2 regions of the Streptomyces sp. NPDC052225 genome follow, and region 2 is predicted to be linked to the other one. Evidence: riboswitches for the same ligand, from Rfam matches in the RefSeq annotation. Region 2 holds a riboswitch; the other holds the start of a gene.
The links. Region 2 has a riboswitch for S-adenosylmethionine ahead of AB0L37_RS14210 (aminotransferase class V-fold PLP-dependent enzyme). Riboswitches for the same ligand answer to the same signal wherever they lie in the genome.
Positions count from the first base shown of each region.

Region 1 (8,651 bases), on a different contig from region 2:
GTCTCCACCGCGATCGGCGACGGCGCCAACTGGCTCCTGGAGAACACCGGCATCTTCGCCGGCGCGATCCTCGGCGGCCTGTTCCTGCCGCTGGTCATGCTGGGCCTGCACCAGGCGCTGATCCCGATCCACACCACCCTGATCGAGCAGCAGGGCTACACGGTCCTGCTCCCCATCCTCGCGATGGCGGGCGCGGGCCAGGTCGGTGCGGCGATCGCCGTCTACAAGAAGCTCAAGAACAACACGTCGATCCGCAAGACCATCAAGTCGGCGCTCCCCGCGGGCTTCCTGGGCGTCGGCGAACCGCTCATCTACGGTGTCTCGCTCCCCCTGGGCCGCCCCTTCATCACGGCTTGCGTCGGCGGCGCGGCGGGCGGCGCGTTCATCGGCCTCTTCTCGATGCTCGGCACCCAGGTCGGCTCGACGGCCATCGGCCCGTCCGGCTGGGCGCTCTTCCCGCTCCTCGACGGCGACAAGGGCCTGGGCGTGACCTGCGCGATCTACGCGGGCGGCCTGCTGGTGGGCTACATCGTCGGCTACCTCGCCACGTACTGCTTCGGCTTCACGAAGGAAATGATGGCCGAGTTCAACGCGGATGTGGACCTCGGTGAATCGCCGGAAGCCCACGCCGAGGAGGGCCCGTCGGCCCCGCAGACCACGGACACCCCCGAGCCGAAGCAGCCGGCGAAGGTCTGACGCCCCTCGTCGTCACCTCTGAACCCCGGGGCCCCGCGGACGCTTCCCCCGAGCTCCGCGGGGCTCCGGCCCGTTACCCCCTAAACAGGTAACCTGCTACCGTGCCCGGATGGTGGACAAGGAAAAGGGCAGGAGCCGGGGCCCGGACAAGCACTCCGACCCCTACGCCTTCCGCTGGTACGGCGGCCGCCTCTCGGTCGACTTCACGGCGACCCTGGGCGGACGGGGCCTGGGAGCAGCCGAGTTCGACCGCCTGCGCACTCCGCAGGACCTGACCCGCTGGTGCGTGGAAGCGGGCCTGTGCACACCCCCGGCCCCCGCCGCGTCCCCCCGCGTCCTCGCCCACGCCCGGCAACTGCGCGAAGCGCTGCACGGCGCCTTCACCGCGCCAACCGCCGCCGACCTGGACACCATCAGCACCTGGTCGTCCCGCTCCCTGCCGGGCCCCCGCCTCACCCTCGCCGCGACGGGCCGCGCCGCGCTCGTACCCCCCGAGGTCCGCTCGATCGGCGACCTGCTGCCCCACGTGGCCCGCGACGGCGCCGACCTGCTGACCGGCCCGTACGCCCACCGCGTCCGCGAGTGCGCCGCCCCCGACTGCTCCCTGCTCTACGTCGACGAGAGCCGCCCCGGCCGGCGCCGCTGGTGCTCGATGAACACCTGCGGCGCCCGCGCGAAGATGTCCGACTACCGCGCCCGCCGCTCGACGCCGGGCCGCGGCTGACAGCCCCCGAAGTAGTACACGCCGGGCTCGTAGCAGTCGGTCGCCACGAACCCGGCGGCCTCGGCCTCCTCGTTCGACATGATCACCGTGTGCCCCGTCGGCTCGGGCTCGGCCGCGTACGCGCCGGACGCGAAGGCCCCCGACAGCGCCGCCACGCCCACCGCTCCGGTCGCGCACACCCGCACAGCCCACTGTTTCCGCTTCATCGTCATACCGGGGCCAACGAACCCCCGGCGCTCACGTCACCCACGTCACCGGTGCCCGGCATCCGCGTCGTACACGTCAGCGACCCGTTCCGGGTGCGGACCGGGCTCCCCGTCCGGGGACGGCCGACATGCGCACTGCCCGGCCCTCCCGCATCCTGGCCCCATGGCTGACAGCACCTTCTCCAAGATCTCCTGGACCGAGTTCCGCCCGAACCGCAGCAGGCTGACCGCCGGTGCGGGGCTCGCCGGGGTCGGCATGATCGTCGCCACGGCGGGCGTCGGCGTCCTCGTCTACGAACTGGCCCGCGCGGGCCGCTCCTGGACCGGCAGCTGGGAAGTCCCGCCGACGGAGCTGGCCTCCCGCGCCCTGCGCCAGGCCCAGACGGCGACCCAGAGCGCGGCCAAGGCAGGCCGGGAAGCCTGGACCAGCTACGCGGAAGCCCCGTAAGGAGCGCCCCGCAGGGGCGCGGGGAACTGCGCGCCCAGCCCCAACGGCGCGAAACCCGCCGTACGGAGGCACCACCAACGGCGACGGGGCCCGCGCAGCGAACCCACCCCGGAAAACGCCGAAGGGCGGCATCCCGGCAAAGGGGATACCGCCCTAGGCGTCAAAGACCGACCCGAGCCGAAGTTCCGGCTCAGAAGTCCATGTCACCGCCCGGCATGCCGCCCGGAGCGCCGCCGGCGGCGGCCTTCTCCGGCTTGTCGGCGATGACGGCCTCGGTGGTCAGGAACAGCGCGGCGATCGACGCGGCGTTCTGCAGCGCGGAGCGCGTCACCTTGGCCGGGTCGAGGATGCCCTCGGCGATCATGTCGACGTACTCGCCCGTGGCGGCGTTCAGACCGTGGCCGACGGCCAGGTTGCGCACCTTCTCCACGACGACGCCACCCTCGAGACCACCGTTGACGGCGATCTGCTTGAGCGGGGCCTCAAGGGCGAGCTTCACGGCGTTGGCGCCGGTCGCCTCGTCACCTTCGAGCTCCAGCTTCTCGAACACCGCGGAGGCCTGGAGGAGGGCCACGCCACCACCGGCGACGATGCCCTCTTCGACGGCCGCCTTCGCGTTGCGAACGGCGTCCTCGATGCGGTGCTTGCGCTCCTTGAGCTCGACCTCGGTCGCGGCACCGGCCTTGATGACCGCAACACCGCCGGCGAGCTTCGCCAGGCGCTCCTGCAGCTTCTCGCGGTCGTAGTCGCTGTCCGAGTTCTCGATCTCGGCACGGATCTGGTTGACGCGGCCCTGGACCTGGTCGCTGTCACCGGCGCCGTCGACGATCGTCGTCTCGTCCTTGGTGATGACGACCTTGCGGGCGCGGCCGAGCAGGTCGAGACCGGCGTTCTCCAGCTTGAGGCCGACCTCCTCGGAGATGACGGTGCCACCGGTGAGGATGGCGATGTCGCCGAGCATGGCCTTGCGGCGGTCACCGAAGCCCGGGGCCTTGACGGCGACGGACTTGAAGGTGCCACGGATCTTGTTGACGACCAGGGTCGACAGGGCCTCGCCCTCGACGTCCTCGGCGATGATCAGCAGCGGCTTGCCGGACTGCATGACCTTCTCGAGCAGCGGAAGGAGGTCCTTCACGTTGCCGATCTTCGAGTTGACGATGAGGATGTACGGGTCGTCGAGCGACGCCTCCATACGCTCCATGTCGGTGGCGAAGTACGCCGAGATGTAGCCCTTGTCGAAGCGCATACCCTCGGTGAGCTCCAGCTCCAGACCGAAGGTCTGGGACTCCTCGACGGTGATGACGCCTTCCTTGCCGACCTTGTCCATGGCCTCGGCGATGAGCTCGCCGATCTGGGTGTCGGCGGCGGAGATGGAGGCCGTGGAAGCGATCTGCTCCTTGGTCTCGACATCCTTGGCCTGCTCGAGCAGGGCGGCGGAGACGGCCTCGACGGCCTTCTCGATGCCACGCTTGAGGGCCATCGGGTTGGCACCGGCGGCCACGTTGCGCAGACCCTCGCGCACCAGGGCCTGGGCCAGGACGGTCGCGGTCGTCGTGCCGTCACCGGCGACGTCGTCCGTCTTCTTCGCGACCTCCTTGACCAGCTCGGCGCCGATCTTCTCGTACGGGTCCTCGAGCTCGATCTCCTTGGCGATGGACACACCATCGTTGGTGATCGTGGGGGCGCCCCACTTCTTCTCGAGGACGACGTTGCGACCCTTGGGGCCCAGGGTCACCTTGACGGCGTCGGCGAGCTGGTTCATGCCGCGCTCGAGGCCGCGCCGTGCCTCCTCGTCGAACGCGATGATCTTGGCCATGTGAAGTGGTCCTCCCGGACGGGGTGGAAACGCAAACGGACCGTGCAGGTGCCCGCGACGGACGGCCTGCAGCCCTTGTGGTTCCTTGCCCCACCCGGCCTGCGAGCCTCACCGACTCGATCCAAGTTCTGTCACTCTCACGGGGAGAGTGCTAAGCCAATGATTAGCACTCGACCCCCACGAGTGCAAGGCCGTCTACCAGAACCGCAGGTGGGCAGCACGAAGGGCCCGTCCCCGATGACCGGGAGACGGACCCTCCATGGACGTGCGACGTACGAAGCTTTCAGTCGGACGCGCGCGCTTCAGCCGGCGGCCAGGCGGACCATGTCGGCCTGCGGCCCCTTCTGGCCCTGCGAGATCTCGAATTCCACTCGCTGACCCTCTTCGAGGGTGCGGTAGCCGTCCATCTGAATCGCGCTGTAGTGGACGAATACATCCGCACCACCGTCGACCGCGATGAAGCCGTACCCCTTCTCCGCGTTGAACCACTTGACGGTGCCCTGAGCCATGCCTAACTCCCCTATTACTGGCCCTTGCGCGAGACCGCACTTCGCGGTCCCGGGTCAGACCTCACGCCCCAAAGGGTTTGGGGGTGTGCGCCGGAACGCGTCGACCGCGGCTGAATGTATCTGCCCAACTGCCGTCTGCAACAGGTCAGTCGGACGAGAATTCTGGGCACGCACGATCGGGGAAAACGGGCCAACTGGACAGATCCCGGGGCAAGTCGGGCCGCATAAATGCCATAAAGGGCCCGAAAGGGCTGCGCACTTTGGCTACTTCTTGGCGGGCGTCGGGCGAGAACTCATATGCGCCCGTCATGCGCCACGTACCGAAACGAAGCAGCTTCCCCAACTGTACCGCGCTCAACCATGCAGAATTGCCCCCTCCGCTTCTCTTGCGGAGGGGGCAATTCACGTAACTCTGAGCAGATCGGCGAAAGATCAGCCGCCGGCGACGGCCGGAATGATCGAGACGCCCGCGCCGTCCGGCGTCGCCGTCTCCAGGCCCTGCTCGAAGCGGACGTCGTCGTCGTTCACGTAGACGTTCACGAAGCGGCGCAGCTTGCCCTGGTCGTCCAGGACGCGGGCGGCGATCCCGGTGTGGTTCTTCTCCAGGTCGGCGATGACCTCGGAGAGCGTGGCGCCCTCGGCGGGGACCTCGGCCTGGCCGCCGGTGTAGGTGCGCAGGATGGTCGGAATACGGACGTTGACGCTCATGGCTGGGTGACTCCCGTTCCTACAAGTTCGGTTGGCTCAGTGGTCGGCGGCGAGGCCGGCGTCGCGGAACGCGTCGAGGCTCGGCCGGATCGTGGCGGTCGCCTGGGACGAATCGGCAACCGCGTCGAGGGTCTTGAGCCCGTCACCGGTGTTCAGGACGACCGTGGTGAGGGACGGGTCGATGAGCCCCGCCTCGATCAGCTTCTTCGTGACGCCGAGCGTCACGCCGCCCGCCGTCTCGGCGAAGATGCCCTCGGTCTGCGCGAGCAGCTTGATGGCGTCCACGACCTGCTCGTCGTTCACGTCCTCCACGGCGCCGCCGGTGCGGCGGGCGATGTCGAGGACGTAGGGGCCGTCGGCCGGGTTCCCGATCGCAAGGGACTTGGCGATCGTGTTCGGCTTCTGCGGCCGTACGACGTCGGTGCCTGCCTTGTACGCCACCGAGACCGGCGAGCACCCCTCGGCCTGGGCGCCGAAGAGCTTGTACGGCTTGTCCTCGACGAGGCCGAGCTTGATCAGCTCCTGGAGGCCCTTGTCGATCTTCGTGAACTGCGAACCCGACGCGATCGGGATGACCAGCTGGTCCGGGAGCTGCCAGCCCAGCTGCTCGCAGATCTCGTAGGCGAGCGTCTTGGAGCCCTCGCCGTAGTACGGGCGCAGGTTCACGTTCACAAAGCCCCAGCCCTCGCCCAGCGGGTCGCCGATGAGCTCGGAGCAGAAGCGGTTCACGTCGTCGTAGTTGCCCTCGATGGCGACGAGGTCACCGCCGTAGACACCGGCCATGACGACCTTGCCCTGCTCCAGGTCGTGCGGGATGAACACGCACGAGCGGAAGCCGGCGCGGGCGGCGGCGGCGCCGACGGCCCCGGCCAGGTTGCCGGTGGAGGAGCACGACAGCGTCGTGAAACCGAAAGCGCGCGCGGCCTCGATGGCCTGGGCGACGACGCGGTCCTTGAAGGAGTGGGTCGGGTTGCCGGAGTCGTCCTTGACGAACAACTTGCCCTGCTCGACGCCGAGTTCGCGGGCGAGGTTGTCGGCCTTGACGAGCTTGGTCCAGCCCGGGTTCAGGTTCGGCTTCTCGGCGACGTCGGCCGGGACCGGCAGGAGGGGGGCGTAGCGCCAGATGTTGGCCGGGCCCGCCTCGATCTGCTTGCGGAGCGCCTCGGGGTCGCCGACGGGAAGGTCGTACGCGACTTCCAGAGGCCCGAAACACTCGACGCACGCGAAGATCGGACCGAGCGGGAACTGAGCACCGCACTCGCGGCAGGAGAGGCCTGCGGCGGGACCGAGGTCAACGGTCGGAGCGGCGGTTTCGGTGGCGACAGTCTGTACAGCCATGAGAGGCGAGGCCCTTTCTCCTCATCTTCCTCGCGGCGCACCTCGCCGCGAGACGGATTTGGCACCTTCCCTAGCCGGGAGCCCCGCGACGTCGACGATGACAGTCGTACGAGACCGGCTGGAGGGTTGCCGGGGCTTCAACGGGCCGTATCCCTCTGCCCCTCTGGATGAGCGGTATTCGGTTGTGTGTCACGCACTGAGGCGTGGGCGGCGACCCCGACATGCGATGGTCACCGGCCTTGTTCAAGACTGTAACCGACGCCCTGGACCCTTGAGATAGTCGTCCGAACCGCGAGATGGATCACATACGGGAGGACTCTGACCGTGCTGGAAGAGGTCGAGCGCTGGCTGAGCGGGCGTTCCTGGTCCGTGGCCGACCGTCCGCTGTCCCGTCTGATCGCCGCGAAACGGGCGTCGGGCCGGACCGTGAGCGTCGTACTGCCCGCGCTCAACGAGGAGGAGACGGTCGGCGAGATCGTCGCCGTGATCCGACGCGAGCTGATGACGGAGGCCGTGCCGCTCGTCGACGAGCTCGTCGTGATCGACTCCGGCTCCACGGACCGGACGTCGGCGGTCGCGGCGGCGGCCGGGGCGCGGGTCGTGCACCGGGACACGATCCTGCCGCGGATCCCGGCGCGGCCCGGAAAGGGCGAGGTGCTGTGGCGTTCGCTCCTCGTCACGTCCGGTGACATCGTCTGCTTCGTCGACGCGGATCTGAAGGAGTTCTCGGCGGACTTCGTCTCGGGGATCGTCGGCCCGCTGCTCACCGACCCGGGCGTGGACTTCGTCAAGGCCATGTACGACCGGCCGCTGGGTTCCGCGGCCGGCCAGGGCGGCCGGGTCACGGAGCTGATGGCGCGGCCGATCCTCAATCTGCACTGGCCCCAACTGGCCGGATTCGTCCAGCCGTTGGGCGGCGAGTACGCGGCCAGGCGCTCGCTGCTCGAACAGCTGCCGTTCCCCGTCGGATACGGGGTGGAGCTCGGCCTCCTCGTCGACGCGCTGCACACCGTGGGCCTGGACGCGCTCGCCCAGGTGGACGTGGGGGTGCGCAAGCACCGGCACCAGGACGGGCAGGCCCTTGGCCGGATGGCGGCGGCGATCTACCGCACGGCGCAGCTGCGGCTCGCGCGCGGGCATCTGGTGCGGCCGGTGCTCACCCAGTTCGAGCGGGGCGAGGACGGGTTCGAGCCGCGGACGCACGCGGTGGACACCGAGGAGCGGCCCCCGATGACCGAAATCAGTGAGTATGCGGAGCGTCGCGTGGCGTAACCACTGGATGATTATGATTTTTGCCTAAATTGCCCTTTATGTGGCTCAGACACGTACAGGGATACGCACGCGGCACGGCGGCCTTCGCCGCCACCGCCGCCCTCACAGGCTCACTGGTCGGCGCCGCCACGGTCCCGGCCGCAGCGGACGTCATCTCCCCCTTCGCCCAGCGCTACGACGAGTCGATCTACGGCGACTTCAAGACCATCGGCAACACGGTCATGGGCTGCCCCACCGGCGACGCCACCATGGCCGCGCGCTGCGCCGTCGCAGCGAACGGCGAGGGCAAGGACAACAACAACACGTTCGTCATGGAGCGGATCAACACGGCCGGGACGACGGACGGCTACGGCTCCAGCACCGGCCGGGTCGCCATCCCGCCGGGCGCGAAGGTCGCCTACGCCCGCCTCTTCTTCGGCGGCAACGACGGCACGTACCGCGGCCCCAGCGGCGCCGCCCTCAAGCGCTGCGACATCTCCGGCGCGGACGTGCTGCCCTCGCCGGGCGACCCGCTCGCCGCGGTGCCCGTGGTCGGCGTGGCCGGCGCGACGCCCACCAAGGTCGCCCCGCAGAACCTGGTGCGGGACCCGGCGACCACCAGCGGCCCGCACTACTACACCGGCGAGGCCGACGTCACGAGCCTGTTCAGCGGGGTCACCGGGACCGGGGCGCCGGTCCCCGTCGCCGTCGGCGACATCTGGGCGCCGACCGGCAAGGGCTGCGTCGCGGGCTGGTCGATGACCGTCGTCTACAAGTACGACGGCCCCGACGAGACCTACGCGCCCGACCGCCGCAACGTGTACGTCTACGGCGGCCACGTCCTCCAGCGCTCCACGTCGCCGGCCACCACGGTCACGGTCGACGGTTTCTACCGCACGAGCGGCACCCCGCACGCGAGCGTCACCGCGTACGAGGGCGACTGGAACACCTCGGG
Region 1 is NZ_JBFAVD010000003.1:152,208-160,858, reverse strand. Features, by position in the region: gene AB0L37_RS06385 (PTS transporter subunit EIIC) at 1-696, shown strand, start outside; gene AB0L37_RS06380 (ABATE domain-containing protein) at 806-1,420, shown strand; gene AB0L37_RS06375 (hypothetical protein) at 1,384-1,626, opposite strand; gene AB0L37_RS06370 (hypothetical protein) at 1,790-2,074, shown strand; gene groL (chaperonin GroEL) at 2,265-3,890, opposite strand; gene AB0L37_RS06360 (cold-shock protein) at 4,193-4,399, opposite strand; gene AB0L37_RS06355 (MoaD/ThiS family protein) at 4,832-5,107, opposite strand; gene thrC (threonine synthase) at 5,144-6,445, opposite strand; SAM riboswitch class I at 6,464-6,619, opposite strand; gene AB0L37_RS06345 (glucosyl-3-phosphoglycerate synthase) at 6,770-7,717, shown strand; gene AB0L37_RS06340 (isopeptide-forming domain-containing fimbrial protein) at 7,756-8,651, shown strand, end outside.
Region 1: another riboswitch for S-adenosylmethionine. It lies ahead of thrC (threonine synthase); the one in region 2 lies ahead of AB0L37_RS14210 (aminotransferase class V-fold PLP-dependent enzyme).

Region 2 (8,651 bases):
CCGCTTCATGGAGGGCGCGGTCCTGTCCGTGCCGATCGTCGGCACGTACCTGTCGTTCTTCCTCTTCGGCGGCGAGTTCCCGGGCGGCGACTTCGTCGCGCGGTTCTACTCGGTCCACATCCTGCTGCTGCCGGGCATCATGCTCGGGCTCGTGGTCGCTCACCTGATCCTGGTCTTCTACCACAAGCACACGCAGTTCGCGGGCCCCGGAAAGACGAACAAGAACGTCGTGGGCATGCCGCTCCTGCCGGTCTACATGGCCAAGGCGGGTGGCTTCTTCTTCCTGGTCTTCGGTGTCATCGCGGTCATCGCCGCGATCGCGTCGATCAACCCGATCTGGGCCATCGGCCCGTACCGGATCGACCAGGTGTCCACGGGTGCGCAGCCCGACTGGTACATGGGCTTCTCCGAAGGCCTGATCCGTACGATGCCGGGCTGGGAGATCAACCTCTGGGGTCACACGCTCGTCCTGGGTGTGTTCGTCCCGCTGGTGATCTTCCCGCTGGTCCTGGTGGCCATCGCGGTCTACCCGTTCATCGAGTCCTGGGTCACCGGCGACAAGCGCGAGCACCACATCCTGGACCGCCCGCGCAACGTCCCGACCCGCACGGCCTTCGGTGCCGCGTGGATCTCCTGGTACTTCGTGCTCCTCGTGGGTGGTGGAAACGACCTCTGGGCCACGCACTTCCACCTGTCGATCAACGCGATCACCTGGTTCGTCCGCGTCGGATTCTTCGTCGTGCCGGTCCTGGTGTTCATCGCCACCAAGCGGATCTGCCTCGGCCTCCAGCGCCGCGACAAGGACAAGGTGCTGCACGGACGCGAGTCCGGCATCATCAAGCGCCTGCCGCACGGTGAGTTCATCGAGGTGCACGAGCCGCTCGACCAGGAGGCCCTGCACACCCTCACGGCGCACGAGCAGTACCAGCCGCTCGAGATCGGCCCGTCGGTCGACGAGAACGGTGTGGAGCGCAAGCTGTCGCGCATGCAGAAGCTGCGCGCCAAGCTCTCGAAGGGCTACTACGGGGAGCACAACCAGATCCCCAAGCCCACCGTCGAGGAGTACAAGGAGATCACCAGCGGCCACGGCCACCACTGATCTCTGACTGTCCGCCACGGCAAGAGCCCCCGTCCAGTGCCTGGACGGGGGCTCTTTGCCGTCCCCGTCGCTCGATAAGGTGGGGACGTTTCATCCTTACGAACACCACACAGGAGCGGCCATGAGCGCTTTGACGCCCGCAGGAGGCACCACCGCGGCGGGCCGTTCCTGGCCCGCCGTGCTGAACGGTCTGCTCGACGGCCGCGACCAGAGCGCCGACGACACCGCGTGGGCGATGGACCGGATCATGCGGGGCGAGGCGACCGACGCGCAGATCGCCGCCTTCGTGGTCGCGCTGCGGGCCAAGGGCGAGACCGTCCAGGAGATCGTCGGTCTCGTCCGCGGGATGTACGAGCACGCCAACACCATCGAGGTGCCCGGCGAGGCCGTCGACATCGTCGGCACCGGCGGGGACGGCGCCAAGACCGTCAACATCTCCACCATGGCGGCGATCGTCATCGCCGGCACCGGCACGAAGGTCGTCAAGCACGGCAACCGCGCCGCCTCCAGCGCCTCGGGCTCGTCGGACGTCCTGGAGAAGCTCGGCGTGAACCTCGACATCGCGCCGCAGCGCGTCGCCGAGGTGGCCGAGGAAGCCGGGATCACCTTCTGCTTCGCCATCAAGTTCCACCCGGCGCTGCGGCACGCGGGCGCCGCGCGCGGGCAGATCGGCATCAGGACCGTCTTCAACGCGCTCGGCCCGCTCACCAACCCGGCCCGCGTCAAGGCGCAGGCGGTCGGCGTCGCGGACCCGCGGCTCGCGCCCATCATCGCCGGGGTCTTCGCCGAGCGCGGCAACTCCTCGCTGGTCTTCCGCGGCGACGACGGGCTCGACGAGCTGACCGTCACCGGCCCGTCGCGGGTGTGGGTCGTACGGGACGGCGCGGTGCGCGAGGAGGCCTTCGACCCGCGCGACGTCGGGATCGAGACCGTGCCGATCGAGGCGCTGCGCGGGGGCGACCCGTCGTTCAACGCGGAGGTCGCGCGGCGGCTGCTCGACGGGGAGCGCGGGCCCGTGCGCGACGCCGTGCTGCTCAACGCGGCGGCCGCGCTCGTCGCCGTACGGCCCGGCAGCGGGACGCTCGCCGAGCAGATCAGGGCCGGCATGGACCGGGCCGCCGAGTCGATCGACTCCGGCGCCGCGAAGGCCGCGCTCGAACGGTGGGTCGTCGCCACCAACCGCTGAGTGTGACGCAGGGCGCAGTCCGTTTCGTCTCAGGAAATGGACTGCGCCCTTGCCGTATCCGCGACGTGTGGCAGGATTCTGTCCAAGGTCATGAGTGACAGCGACCGAGGCCCCAGCCCGCTGTCCGGCAACCCTCCGTCCGTGGCGGGGTGCCCTGGGTGAAGACCAGGCCGTACGCAGCAAGGCGTATGGCAAGCGCGGACCCCTTGCAACCCTGGGGTCCTGGTCCTCAAGGGAGCAGTCTCGTGAGCAAGCGAATGCGATAGGGCGTCCCGGCCCCGCCTCTGCGTACCGTCTCTTCTCTTCTTTCCGTGCCGTCGAGCCCTGTTCCGTCGTGCTCAGTCGTGGCTTCGGCATGGTCAATTCGCTTACCTCGCCAGGGAGTTCACCCATGTCTGTTTCCGTCGACGCCTGCACCGAGACCATCGCCCCGCTCGCCGTTCTCGGCCGGGACGTCACCGTGCCGCTCGTCACCGGCGGCGAAGTGACGTACGCGGCCCTCGACTACGCGGCCAGCGCGCCGGCCCTGCAGCGGGTGTGGGACGACGTCGCCGCGTACGCGCCGTACTACGGCAGCGTGCACCGGGGCGCCGGGTACCTGTCGCAGCTGTCGACCGACCTCTTCGAGAACTCCCGTGCCACGGTCGCCGAGTTCCTCGACTGCCGCGACGGCGACCAGGTCGTCTTCACCCGGTCGACCACCGACTCGCTCAACCTGCTCGCCGCCGCGCTCCCGGCCGACTGCCAGGTCTTCGTCTTCGAGACCGAGCACCACGCCTCGCTGCTGCCCTGGCGCGACGCCCGCGTGACGTACCTGAACGCGCCGCGCACCCCGGACGAGGCCGTCGCCACCCTGGAGCGGGCGCTCGCCGACCGCGACCCGTACGGCCCGGCCCTCGTCTGCGTCACCGGTGCCTCGAACGTCACCGGTGAGCTCTGGCCGGTGCGCGAGCTGGCGGCGGCCGCTCACGCGCACGGTGCCCGCATCGTGCTCGACGCCGCCCAGCTCGCGCCCCACCACCCCGTCTCCGTAAGGGAGTTGGACGTCGACTGGGTCGCCTTCTCCGGGCACAAGCTGTACGCGCCGTTCGGTTCGGGGGTGCTCGCCGGGCGCTCCGACTGGCTGACCGAGGCCGAGCCGTACCTCGCCGGTGGCGGTGCCTCCCGTAAGGTCGCGCGGCGCGCCGACGGAGGGGTGGACGTCGAGTGGCACGCCACCGCCGCCCGCCACGAGGCCGGCTCGCCGAACGTCATCGGCGTGTACTCCATCGCCTCCGCGTGCAAGGCGCTCACCGAGGCCGGGTTCGACAACCTGGTCGCCCGTGAGCAGCACCTGATCCGCACCGTGCGCGAAGGCCTCGCCGGCGTGCCCGAGGTGAGGGTGCTCTCGCTGTTCGGCGACGACGCCCCGCGGGTCGGTGTCATCTCGTTCGTCGTGGAGGGCTGGAACTCCTCGCACTTCGCCGCCGCGCTCTCCGCCGAGTACGGGATCGGCGTGCGCGACGGCCTGTTCTGCGCCCACCCGCTCGTGCGCACGCTGCTCGGCTCCGACCCGCACACGCAGGGCGAGTGCGGTGCGCCCGAGGCGGCGCCGGGGGAGAAGTCGCTGAACGCGATCCGGGTCAGCTTCGGCGCGGGGACGCCCGACGAGCACGTGGAGCGTTTCGTCACCGCGGTGAAGGAGCTCGTACGCGACGGAGCGGCCTGGAACTACCGCACCGAGGACGGGCGTTGCGTGCCGGCCTCCTGAGGCCGTGTGACGTGGGACAGCGCGAAAGCCGCGGCCCCGGCCGCGGCTTTCGTATGCGTGTGCGGGGTCAGCCGTCGAGGCCGATGGCGAACGCCGCCTCCAGGTCGTGCTGCGAGTACGTGCGGAACGCCACGTGCGTGTCCGTCGCCTCGACGCCGGCGATCTTGCTGATCTTGCCGGGGATGACATCCGCCAGATCGTCGTGCCGGGCCACCCGGACCATGGCGATCAGGTCGTACGTGCCGGTGACGGAGAAGACCTCGCTGACGCTGTCCAGGGCCGCGATCGACTCGGCGATCTCGGGGATCCGGTCCACGCTGGTCTTGATGAGCACGATCGCGGTGATCACGGCTGGCTGTCTCCCTCGGTGGCCGTGGCTGGGACTGTCCTCACTCTAGCCCGGCCCCTGTACCGCACCCACGCGTAGAGGAACCCGAGGGAGAAGCCGATCAGGTGCGCCAGATACGCCACTCCCGGCCCCTGGCTGTCCCGTCCCGCCGCCGCCCACTGAAGCGCCACCCAGAACGGCAGCACCACCCATGCCGGAAAGCGCAGCGGCAGGAAGAACAGGAACGGGAACAGGCTCGTCACGCGCGCATCGGGGAACAGGTACAGGAAGGCGCCGAGGACCGCGGAGATGGCCCCCGAGGCGCCCACCAGCGTCTGGTCGGAGTCGGCGTGCGCGATCGCGTAGCCGAGGAGCGCCAGGTAGCCGCTGACCAGATAGAAGAGCGCGTACGCGATGTGGCCCATGCGTTCTTCGACCATCGCCCCGAAGACGTAGAGGAAGAGCATGTTGCCCAGCAGGTGCAGCCAGCTGCCGTGCACGAACAGGGCCGTGGCCGGGGTGAGCGCGGCTCGGGGTGATCCCGAGAAGAGTTCGGCGGGGACCACGCCCCAGCGCTCGAAGTAGGCGGTCTGCGCGGTGAGCAGGCGGGCCCCGGTGCCGTACGAGGGGTTGAGACCGGAGACCGGCGAGATGACGAAGGCCACGCAGCAGACGGCGATGATTCCGTACGTGACCGGGGCGGGGTGCCCTCTGAGGAATGCGGTCACCTTCGCGATCGCGTCGCGCCCGTTGCCGATCATGCAAGAGAGCATGACGCACGGCGGGGAGCGGGCGGCGTACGGCAGGCCGTAGGGTTACGGGCAATACAGCGAGCGAAAGAAGAGGCGCAATTCGATGACGGTTCCCCTGCCGACCGCCACCACCCGCTGGCGCTGCACGCTCTGCGGCAACCTCACGCGGTTCGACGTGACCCGCTCCTCGAAGGTCGTCGAGTACGTCCACCTCGACCTGGCCGGTGAGCCGAACGTCGAGGAACGCAACGTGGTCAGTGAGACCATCGAGTCGGTCCGCTGCCGTTGGTGCAACGCCGTGGATCAGGTGGAACTCGTGGACAGGCCGGGCGCCGACTCCTGACGGAGCGGCCCCACAGCGACTTGGGGTGACGGATGGTGGAGAGCACGGGCGGGGAGGCCGGGGACGGCGGTGCCGCCGAGGTGCTCGACCGGCCGTTGCCCGAAGGAGTGCGGCGCCGCGTCGTACAGATCGTCTCGGACGGCTTCGGCGGTCTGACGGTCGGCGAACTGCCGTCGCAATTGCGGCAATATGCCCGGTTCACCCCGAGTCGTCGGGCCAAGTTCGCCGGGAACGCGATGGCCGCCGCCGTGGAGAGCGACACGCTCTTCCGGCAGCGGATCGGGGAGCGGTTCCGTGAGGCGCAGCCCGAGCTGGCGGGCGCCCTGGACACCGGATCGCCACCGCCCGCCGCCGACCCGCTCGACGTGGCCGCGGCCGCGTACGTGCTGCGGCCCGTCGGCTGGGTGAAGCTGGTCGACGCCGCCGGCGAGGAGGCCCAGCGGGCGGACGCCGAGCGGGCCGACGAGGAGACCCGTGCCGAGCTCGACCGGCTGCGCGAGCAGTTGGCCGAGGCGCGGGCCCACACCAAGGCCGAGACCGAGCGGCTGCGCGCCGAGCTCGACGCGGCCAGGCGCGAGGCCGACTCCGTGCACCGCAAGCTGCGGGCCGCCCTCAGTGACGTCAAGCGCGGCGAGGCCGCCGTGCGCAAGGCGCGGGCCGAGTCCGACGCCGTACGGGCCGAGGGGCAGGCGCAGGTGTCCGCCGCCGAGAGCGAGACGCGGCGGCTCAAGGCGCGGCTCGGGGAGGCCGAGGCGGCCCTTGAAGCCTCGCGCAGAGCGGCCCGCGAGGGGCGCAGCGTCGAGGACATGAGAGTGCGGCTGCTGCTCGACACGGTCCTTGAGGCGGCTCAGGGGCTGCGCAGGGAGCTGGCGCTGCCGCCGGTCTCCGCGCGGCCCGCGGACTCCGTGGACGCCGTCGAGCCGGGCCGGATGACGCCGAAGGACATCGCGGCGCGCGCTCTGCACGAGCACGACCCCGCGATCCTCGACCAGTTGCTCGCGCTGCCGCAGGCCCACCTCGTGGTCGACGGCTACAACGTGACGAAGACCGGCTATCCCACGATGCCGCTGGAGAAGCAGCGGCTGCGGCTGCTCGGCTCCCTCTCGCAGCTCGCCGCGCAGACCGGCGCCGAGGTCACCTGTGTCTTCGACGGGGCCGAGCTGGCCGCCCCGGTGCTGCTCGCGCCGCCGCGCGGGGTGCGGGTGCTGTTCTCCAAGGCGGGCGTCACGGCTGATGAATTGATTCGCCAGCTGGTGCGTGCCGAGCCGCCGGGCCGGCCCGTGATCGTCGTCTCGACGGACCGGGAGGTCGCCGACGGCGTCGCCAAGGCGGGTGCGCGTCCGGTTGCGTCCGTCATGCTCCTGAAGCGCCTGTCGCGAGGTTGATGTCCGGTTCGGTCCGGAGCTGCAACATCCGTGCCGCTTGCCCGAATTGGCGAAACCTTCACGCAACGTAGCGTCAAACGGGCATCACTGCACGTGAGTTGTGTGCAAAGAATGCAGTCGGTGACCGAGATTTTTCTCGTCAGGATTTGAACTGATCACAAGAAGGTCACTAGGGTCGGGCCTCGAACCTCCGCTCGGGTGATCACTCACAAGAGGTGTGTGACGGTGGAGGGGCACCGCCGACCGGCGTTCGGTAGGCGGCTGGAGGAAGAAGGAGCTCGCCTTCGTGGCGTCCCACCGTCGACCCAAGCAGCCGAGCCGCACCCGCGTGACTGTGCTCACCGCGACCGCCGCCGCTGCCGTGGCCCTCACTTCGCAGGCCGCCAACGCCGCGCCGAAGCCCGACAAGACCGAGGTCAAGGCGAAGGTCGACAAGCTCTACGAAGAGGCGGAGAAGGCCACCGACCTCTACAACGGGGCCAAGGAGAAGCAGAAGAAGCTCGAGAAGGAGATCGGTCAGCTCCAGGACAAGGTCGCCCGCGGCCAGGAGGACCTCAACGAGCTTCGTACGGGCCTCGGTTCGCTCGCCAGCCAGCAGTACCGCTCGGGTGGCATCGACCCCTCGGTCCAGCTCTTCCTCTCCGCCGACCCGGACGACTACCTCGACAAGGCGTCCACCCTCGACTCGCTCTCCGCGCAGCAGCTCGAGTCGCTCAAGAAGGTCCAGGAGAAGCAGCGCACGCTCGCCCAGGAGCGTTCCGAGGCCTCCGAGAAGCTCAAGGACCTCGCCGACACCCGCGTCGAACTCGGCAAGAAGAAGAAGGAAGTTCAGAGCAAGCTCGGCTCCGCCCAGAAGCTGCTCAACACCCTGACCGCCGAAGAGCGCCAGAAGATGGCCGCCGCGGACGCGCGCGCCAGCCGCGACTCCGCGGGCCGCGTCGACCTCGGCAACGAGGCGGCCGCCTCCAAGTTCGGTGCCGCCGCCCTCAGCGCCGCCGCCACCCAGATAGGCAAGCCCTACGTCTCGGGCGGCACGGGCCCCAACTCCTACGACTGCTCGGGTCTGACGCAGTGGGCGTACAACCAGGCCGGCGTGAACCTGACGCGGACCACGTACACCCAGCAGAACGACGGAACCAAGATCGGCATGAGCCAGCTCAAGCCCGGTGACCTGGTCTTCTTCAACAACCTTGCGCACGTGGGCCTGTACGCAGGCAACAACCAGGTGCTGCACGCCCCGCACCCCGGCGCCGTCGTCCGCTACGAGTCGATGAGCACGATCGGGTCGTTCCAGTTCGGCGTCCGCATCTGATCCTCGTACCAACGGTCTGGCGAAAATCAGAAACGCGCCCGTTCGGGCGAATTCCGGTATCCCTCGCTGACCCCGCGCCCCGCCCATGACCTGCGTCAGAGGCGGGGCGCCGTGGTGTGCGCCCCCTGAACGGTCGTTGGCCAGGCGGTAGTCGCGCGGCTACTGTCGGCGCGCATTCCCCGATCACGGGGAGTGCCTGCACGATCCGTCAGCGGAAGGGAGAGCGGCTACCCGTGGGGTCCCATCGCCGTACTGCGCACTCTCAGAACTCCGGCCCCGACCGCGGTGCACGCGGGGTCGTCCTGACCGTGGCCGTCGCCTCGGCGGCGGCAGCCCTCGGCGCCGCTCCGGCGGGCGCCGCGCCGCAGGACAAGCCGGCCGACACCAAGGCCGAGGTGGACCGCCTCTACGAGCAGGCCGAGCAGGCCACCGAGGCGTACAACAAGGCCGACGAGCGGGCCGACAAGCTCCGCGAGGAACTGGCCACGACCCAGGA
Region 2 is NZ_JBFAVD010000007.1:314,449-323,099, reverse strand. Features, by position in the region: gene AB0L37_RS14220 (cytochrome bc complex cytochrome b subunit) at 1-1,099, shown strand, start outside; gene trpD (anthranilate phosphoribosyltransferase) at 1,221-2,285, shown strand; SAM riboswitch class IV at 2,372-2,489, shown strand; gene AB0L37_RS14210 (aminotransferase class V-fold PLP-dependent enzyme) at 2,677-4,035, shown strand; gene AB0L37_RS14205 (Lrp/AsnC ligand binding domain-containing protein) at 4,103-4,384, opposite strand; gene AB0L37_RS14200 (rhomboid family intramembrane serine protease) at 4,381-5,124, opposite strand; gene AB0L37_RS14195 (hypothetical protein) at 5,219-5,458, shown strand; gene AB0L37_RS14190 (NYN domain-containing protein) at 5,491-6,843, shown strand; gene AB0L37_RS14185 (NlpC/P60 family protein) at 7,130-8,155, shown strand; gene AB0L37_RS14180 (NlpC/P60 family protein) at 8,389-8,651, shown strand, end outside.